2 regions of the Rheinheimera sp. MM224 genome follow, and region 1 is predicted to be linked to the other one. Evidence: predicted binding sites of a transcription regulator. Region 1 holds the regulator's gene; the other holds the start of a gene.
The links. The regulator sigma-54, encoded in region 1, starts transcription at its own class of promoters, with help from an activator protein. The targets are predictions, from matches to a motif close to TGGCANGNTNCNTGCTT.
Positions count from the first base shown of each region.

Region 1 (4,216 bases):
ATCGTGGCTGCTGGCACTGTGGCGGATTTTCTTGGTGAAGTCTTTCTGGCTGAGCATACGTGCTATGCCGGACAGGGTAGATAAATGCGTCTGGCATTGATTTTCCGGGATCAGGATGGCACAAAAAATATCCACGGCCTGGTTATCAATAGCATCAAATTGTATCGGATCTTTGCTGACCACAAACACCAGCAGGGGGGTGGTGACTGTTTTCAGTTTGCCATGAGGAATAGCAATACCGCCGCCAATACCTGTGGAACCGAGTTTCTCACGGCTCATCAGGGCTTCGAGTATGTTGTACTCAGGAACTTCCGGTAAACGCTGATGTGCCAGTTCAGCTATGTATTCCAGAATGCGTTTTTTACTATTAAAAAGGACCGCACTCTTGGTGCAGTCCTCCGATAACATTGAGCTCAGGTTCATAGTTTCAGAATCAATGACGAGAAATTTTCTCTTTATGTTTAATAACTTGGCGATCCAGTTTGTCAATCAGCTGGTCTATCGCAGCGTACATATTTTCGTCTTCCGATACAGCGAATACTTCACCTCCGTTGAGGTGTATCTTAGCCTCTGCAATCTGCTTCAATTTTTCCACGTTCAGCACTACATGTACATTATTAATATGATCAAAATGACGTTCAAGTTTGGAAAATTTGCTATCGACGTACTCTCTCAGTGCTTCAGTGATTTCTACATGACGACCAGTTAAGTTGATTTGCATAGACTCTTCCTTCTTAGTAGAGCTGTTAAAGCAAGCTCTTGCGCTGATTAGACGGTGGAATAAACAAGGCTTCACGATACTTGGCAATGGTCCGCCGTGCGACATTAATCCCTTGTTCTGACAGTATTTCTGCCATCCTGCTATCACTTAAAGGTTTGGCAGGATTTTCCGCCGCCACCAATTTTTTTATAAAGGCGCGGATCGCGGTGGATGAACATTCACCGCCACTCTCTGTACTTACATGACTGGAGAAAAAGAACTTAAGTTCAAATATTCCTCTGGGAGTGTGCATATATTTTTGTGTGGTCACTCGGGAAATTGTTGATTCATGCATTCCCACCATTTCAGCGACATCGTTTAACACCATGGGTTTCATGGCTTCTTCACCGTGCTCAAAAAAGGCCTGTTGCTGCTGTACTATGCAGTTGGCCACTTTCAATAAAGTTTCGTTGCGGCTTTCCAGGCTCTTTAAAAACCACTTGGCTTCCTGCAAGTGAGAACGAATAAACTGGCCATCGGATGCGTTACGGGCATTACGTGACATGGCGGCATATTGCTCGTTAATTCTGATCTTTGGCATTGCATCAGGATTTAACTCAACCATCCAGCGTCCTTTGATTTTAGCGACCGACACATCCGGGATCACATAGGACTGCTCTTGTCGAATCACATCTGCCCCTGGTCGTGGGTTCAGGCTGTGAATAAGCCGCATCACTTCTTTTAAGTCGTCTTCTTTGAGTTTAGTCACACGCATCAGAGAACGGAAATCTCTGTTGGCTAAAAAGTCAGTATATTCTTTAATAATATGCCTTGTTTCAGCCAGATAGGGAGTTTTAGGGTCAAATTGGCGTAACTGCACCAATAAGCACTCCTGAATAGTGCGTGCACCTACACCTACAGGGTCGAATAACTGAATACGTTTGATCACAGCTTCAACTTCATCGGCTTCTACATCGGGCATGCCAAGAGATTCCAGAATTTCTTCTGCGTCTATGGTCAGCAAACCATTTTCGTCTATAGCTTCGATAATGATTTCAGCAATGGTACGGTCTGTGTCTGAGAAAGGGGTCAGCTGCATTTGCCAACGTAAATAATCTTGTAGTGTTTCGCTGGTTTCACCCTGAAATACAGTGTCTTCATCGCCATTGAAGTTATTGGCACCGGCTACAGGAGCTGCGCTGACTAAATCATCCCAATGGTTGTCCAGCGGTAAGTCTTCTTTGATATTTTGCTCGGACATTGCTTCGCTGCTGTCCTTTACCTCGGGTTCGTAATGCTCATCATGGCTGCTGTCGTAGTCGGGGGCGTCAAACTCGGCACCGTGATTTAAGTCTTTAGAGGACGGTTCCTGAAACACTGCATAGTCATCTTCAGCTTCCAGCAATGGATTGGCATCCAGTGCTTCCTGAATTTCCTGTTGCAGTTCAATAGTAGACAATTGCAGCAGTTTAATTGCTTGCTGCAATTGCGGAGTCATTGTGAGCTGCTGACCAAGACGAAGTTGCAGAGACGGTTTCATGTACTTCTTATTTTCTCCAAACAACCCTATTCGGATGTTGTTTTAAACTATAACCTGAATTGCTCACCAAGGTAGACATCACGGACTTGTTGGTTTGCTAAAACCTCAGCCGGGGTACCTGCAGCAATCAGTTCTCCATGACTTACAATATAGGCAATTTCACAGACATCAAGGGTTTCGCGCACATTGTGGTCGGTGATCAGCACGCCTATGCCTCGTTGGCACAGATGCTGAATGATTTTTTTAATATCTAACACTGAAATAGGATCAACACCAGCAAAAGGTTCATCTAACAGGATAAATGCCGGATCTGCAGCCAGTGCTCTGGCTATTTCCACCCTGCGACGTTCACCACCGGATAAACTCATGCCAAGGCTATTCCGGATATGGCCAATATGGAATTCGTCCAGCAGCGCATCGGCTTTCTCTTCACGCTGCTCTTCGGTTAAATCTTTGCGATGCTGCAAAATGGCCAGCAGGTTGTCGTACACCGTCAGTTTGCGGAATATCGAGCTTTCCTGCGGTAGATAGCCAATACCAGAGCGGGCGCGGGCATGGATAGGATCAAAGGTGATCTCTTTGCCATCCAGCGTGATTTGGCCTTTATCGGACGGCACTAAGCCAACAATCATATAAAAAGTCGTGGTTTTTCCTGCGCCGTTTGGGCCCAATAAACCTACGATCTGACCGGCATTCACTTCCAGGCTAACGTCTTTGACCACCTGACGGCCTTTATAACTTTTGGCCAGATGGGACGCGACTAACTTCATTATTCTTTTCCTTCCTGGCTGAATACAGTGGTGACTCGTTCGGTTTTTTTACCGTCAGATTCAGCTTCCAGCTCTTGTTTTTCCAGGTTGTATTTAATCACTGCGCCTTGCACCATACTGCCATTTTGACTGAGTTCAGCGCTACCCGTCAGTACCAGCGTGCCATTGGCTACGTCATAACGGATTTCATTGGCACTGGCTTTAATGGGCTTATCACCATCAAGCATTTGCGAATAGGTGGCAGGTTGGCCTGAGGCGATAAATACTTCTTTGCCTTTGCCTGCGCTGGCAATGACTTCGAGTTTATCGGCTTCAATTAATAAGCTACCTTGCTCAACTTTGACGTTATCGACAAAGGTCATCATCTTGTCTTTAATCGAGCCAAACTGGCGGTCAGAACCAACCTGAATTTCTTTTTTGAAATCATCAGGGCCAGCCAGACAAAAACCGCTGAATGTGACGAGAACGCTGAGTAAAATAATGTTACTTTTCATTGTAATAAACCGTTTTAGTGTGCTGTTTCAGCTCTATATTCTGTGCGTTCAAATCCGCCAGCATACCTTGGCCCGTGATTTGAAAACCTAATCCAAAAATTCGCACCTGTTCGTTTGATTGCAGCGTATTATTGTTAAATAGCAGCTCAACTGCATTGGTTTCTATTCGGGTAAAAAGTGGATCTGTCGACATATTACGCAGCTCCACTCTGTGTTCTAGAATGAGTTTATCATCAGGATAAAGCACTGCCTGCTCGCTTGTCACTTGCCATAATGGCACTTTTTCCTGATAAATGGTGTAGATAGGGAAATCAAACTGCAAAAAACCAAAACGTTCGAAGTGTTCCATCCGCTGAGCTCGGATTAAATCCGACAAATGACCTTCTTTATCGTAAATCATCCGGGTCAGGTCCTGGGCTACATAGTCAGGCTGGTTGTCCTGATTCGCTGGGGTAGCATTTTGTTCCTGATCCAGTAGTTGCCAGCTGTAAAAACCAGCGGCAGCGGCCACTATCAGCACCAACCAGAGAAATTGACGGATCATGTACTACTTCCTGAAAATTCAGCAAATTTGCCCTGACTGGTCAACAGCAAATCGCAGAGTTCACGCACAGCACCAAAACCACCCGATAACTTACAACGGTAATCTGCATGCAATACAAGGTAAGGGTGAGCGTCCTGCACTGCAACACTTAAACCACAATGCTGCATC
Region 1 is NZ_OX352320.1:493,801-498,016, forward strand. Features, by position in the region: gene ptsN (PTS IIA-like nitrogen regulatory protein PtsN) at 1-408, opposite strand, end outside; gene hpf (ribosome hibernation promoting factor) at 434-721, opposite strand; gene OM978_RS02400 (RNA polymerase factor sigma-54) at 747-2,198, opposite strand; gene lptB (LPS export ABC transporter ATP-binding protein) at 2,288-3,010, opposite strand; gene lptA (lipopolysaccharide transport periplasmic protein LptA) at 3,010-3,504, opposite strand; gene lptC (LPS export ABC transporter periplasmic protein LptC) at 3,494-4,048, opposite strand; gene kdsC (3-deoxy-manno-octulosonate-8-phosphatase KdsC) at 4,045-4,216, opposite strand, start outside.

Region 2 (4,216 bases), 1.0 Mb from region 1:
GTAAAAGGGCTTTGCTCGCCTGTACCAGGCAACCCCACCACCAGGCCGTATCCAACCAATTGGTTACTACGAACCCCTTGTACACTGGTTAAGTCTTTAATACGGGCAGCTGAAACCGGCAAACACAAAGCGCCGGACAACAGGACTACAAAAAGGCTTTGGATAAGTTTCATCATTTCACCTGCATTAAAACGGCCACAACACGCCATTAAAGAATCGGGTTAACCAGCCTGGGCCCTGGCCGCCATGAGTAGCACCAGTGCCGCTGTATTCAATACGTGCATTGGCAATTTTGGTCGATTCCACTGTATTTCTCGAATCAATATCTTCGGCACGAATTACTCCTGTTAAACGGATAAACTCTTTGCCCGTATTCAGCGTTAACCATTTTTCGCCACGGATCACCAGATTGCCATTGGCCATCACACGTAAAACGTTGACAGAAATATCACCGACTAAACTGTTGCTCTGGTCTGCTTTAGAATCGCCTTTGAAGTCTGAAGCTGAGTTAGCACCAAATTGCAGCGTATTACCAAGCACACTGACATCACGACCACCTAAACCCACCATAGGATCAAAACTGGCAGAGCTGTCTTTACCAAATTCAGTTTTAGCCGTTTTAGACGCCTGAGTATTTTCTTTTAGTACCACAGTAATGATGTCACCCGGACGACGAGCTTTGTTGTCAGAGTACAAGCCGTTAGACAAGCCCTGAGCAAACAAAGAACCATTGTTCGATAAGGGTACTGCTTGTGGCTCAGGCGGCAAAGGCGCAAAGTTAGGGTCATCCGGCATAGGCTCATTGAAGCCACCGGCGCAGCCTACACAAAGTTGCAGTGTCAGTACCAGCAGAATTAACTTGTTCATCCACTTACTCCTACAGCTGCTGAATAGCAGTACCCAGCATCTGATCAACAGTTGAGATTACTTTGGAATTCATTTCATACACACGCTGACTTTCAATCAGACTGACCAGCTCTTCCGTCACATTGACGTTTGAAGTTTCCAACGCGCCCTGAACTAAAATCCCGCGCCCTTCAAGACCCGGAATACCTTGCACCGGATCACCGCTGGCCGCGGTTGCAGTAAATAAGTTTTGACCTACAGGCTCTAAACCTGCCGGATTCACAAAGTTAGTTACAGTAAGCTGTCCGACTACAGCCTGATCAATCTGACCTGGCAGACGCACAGACACTTCACCATCTTGCGAAATAGTGATGCTTTGGGCATCTTCAGGAATAACGATGTTGGGCTGAATTTGATAGCCAGCGCCTGAGGTCACCATATTGCCGTCGCTGTCCGTCGTGAACTGACCGTTGCGGCTGTAGGAGGTGGTGCCATCTGGCATCAGCACCTCAAAAAAGCCATGGCCCTGAATCATCACGTCCAGACTGCCTTCAGTAGTGATCATATTGCCTTGAGTAAAGCTTTTCTGGGTCGCTACGACCTTGGTACCAGCACCTAACATCAAACCATTTGGCAGCTCTGAGTTCTGTGAGGAACGCCCGCCTGGCTGATTGATGTTTTGATACAACAAATCTTCAAATACAGCGCGGCTTTTCTTAAAACCAATAGTACTGGCGTTGGCCAGGTTATTTGAAATCACCGAAATATCACGCTGCTTCGCGTCCAAACCGGTTTTACTGATCCATAAAGCTGGATGCATGCTAACCTCCCAGGCTTAAGCCTTAGACTACTCTCATAATTTGGTTGTGTTGCCGATCAATCTCTTCGGCGGTTTTCATCATTTTGACCTGTACTTCAAACTGACGTTGTAAACTGATCATCTGGGTCATTTCACCCACAGCATTGACATTACTGCCTTCTACTGCACCGCTCAGCACTCTGACCGTTGCATCTAATTCTGCGACTTCACCATCTTTGCGCCGGAATAAACCGTCTGTGCCTTTCTCAATGTCCTGGAATTCAGGTTTTACCAGCTTGAACCGTGCCACTTCCTGCATGACGTTAGCCGGGGCACCTTGAGGTCTGATGCTGATAGTACCGTCGGTACCAATTTCCATTTTCGCAATAGGTAGAGGGATCTGTATCGGACCATCTTCGCCTATGACATCTAAACCCGAAGCAGTTTGTAGAACTCCTGTTGGGCTGAGCTGTAAATTGCCGGCTCTGGTGTACGCTTCGTTGCCATCAGCGTCTTGTACTGACAACCAGCCTTTCCCTTGTACAGCTACATCCAGTTCACGTTCTGTAATAATAAAAGAGCCATCGTCAAAATTTTGACCTGGTCGTTCAGTCAGTGAAAACACCCGGCTGGGCAAACCTTCACCAAAAGCCTGCATAGCACGAGCTTGCTCTAAATCAGCCTTAAAGCCCGTAGTAGTGCTGTTTGCAAGGTTATTCGCTTTGATACTGATGCCATTCATATTCTCTTTGGCACCGCTCATCGCGATATAAAGTAAATGGTCCATAGTCAGGCCTCCACTTGAGATAAGTTAAGTAAAGCAAGACTGATGCCAAGAAGGGAGCGCAGTATATTCAGATGGAGTGAATAAAAACTATATGTCTGTATTTAATAGAAAAACTAAGACGGAGGTTATTTATAATGTGCGGCGTTGACTAGCGGGCTAATGATACAAACTTAAATCTATTGATTACGGAAAAGCTGGTATTGGCTTCGGTAAAATTATTATTGGTCACTTCAATCTGCGCCTTAAACTTAGTTGCGCCAGACAATGACTGCTGAAAACTATGGTTCTGACGTTCAGCACAATTATAGCTGCCCAGTAATACATCGGATGCAGTATATAACCGCAATACGCAGTCAACCGACAAGGCTTTGACCGGATTAAATCCAATCATCGCTAACTGCTCCAAATGTTCAGGCTTGTGTATATGTAAAGTACGGATTTCAGACGCGCCTGCTTTCAGGACAAAATCGGTCGTGACCAGCACTTCCTGCTCGGATGCCACACAAGAGAATATCGCAAACATGCATGACGTCAGAAGAGTTCTGAACCTCACCATCACCTCCGTATTAGCCCGACGAGCCTTGGGTACATAAATTTGTCTGAGTATTCACAGAGAAAAATAAAATACAAGAAACAAAAAAACCCAAAGTAACAACACTTTGGGCTTTTTAACGAGCTCTTTATCGGATCTGCAGTACGGTATTTTGTAATGTACTGTTCACTTCAAGCGCTCTTGAGTTCGCCTGGAAGTTACGCTGAGCTGCAATCAAATCGACCAACTCGTTCGTCAGGTTGACGTTCGAACTCTCCAGTGCTGAAGAGTTAATAGCACCAAAAGTACCGGAGTTCGCTTCACCAGCTAAAGCTTCACCTGACATTAAACTTTGACGCCATGAGGTGTTACCAGCTTGAGTTAAACCTTGTGGGTTAGCAAACTTCACCATAGCAACCTGAGCCAAATAGGTTTGATCACCATTGGAGTATGACGCCATCACCTTGCCCGCCGCATCGATATCAACGCTGGTTAAACGACCCACTGTAGTGCCGTCACCGTCTAAACTGCCTAACTCAAACTTCGAGGAGTACTGAGTTGGATTTTTTGTGCCTGCCGGGTCAGTAAAATTGATTGAAACGTCCGTAGTAAACTGCGCGCCGTTCGCCAATAAACCATCTAATGTAGCTTTAGGCATCACCAATGAAGGCATAGGTGTTGTTGCTGGATTACCGTTTAAATCAAAATCCAGTACAGGGGTGGCCGCGGGTAAAGTAAAAGGCGTGCCGGTATTGTCATCGAGCACCGCATAAACTTCCCAGTCATTATCTGTCACAGGATCAGTACGGCGGAAATACATAGATAAAATATGCGGCTCACCCAAACTGTCATATACAGTGGTAGAGGTTTGATTGTTATAAGTGGCCGCATTGGTCGCGTCAAAGGCCGGCAGCGGCACAGCCTTTGGCTGCTGACGTGAATCCAGGTTCATGGTCAGAAACACATTTTGCGTCGCACGTGGTGCACCCGCTGTATTTGGGATCTGGATAGGTGAAGTTGTACTTAAACTGACAGAGGTCGTTTCACCTGTGGCCGGGTTCACCGGGAAGCCTTGTAAAAAGCCACCATTGTTATCAGAGATAAAGTTGTTTTTATCCAGTTTAAAAGCACCGGCTCTGGTGTACGAATAATCACGGTTACCAATTTCAGGCGCTATGGCAAAAAAACCGTCACCCGTGATGGCTAAATCCAGTGAGTTGTTGGTAAATTTCAAAGAGCCCTGAGAAAACTG
Region 2 is NZ_OX352320.1:1,543,793-1,548,008, reverse strand. Features, by position in the region: gene OM978_RS07465 (flagellar basal body P-ring protein FlgI) at 1-173, opposite strand, end outside; gene flgH (flagellar basal body L-ring protein FlgH) at 187-867, opposite strand; gene flgG (flagellar basal-body rod protein FlgG) at 878-1,666, opposite strand; gene OM978_RS07450 (flagellar basal body rod protein FlgF) at 1,689-2,432, opposite strand; gene OM978_RS07445 (hypothetical protein) at 2,581-2,988, opposite strand; gene flgE (flagellar hook protein FlgE) at 3,113-4,216, opposite strand, start outside.
Region 2: OM978_RS07450 (flagellar basal body rod protein FlgF) is a predicted target of sigma-54. The motif match lies at 2,464-2,480, and genes of this name have one in related genera.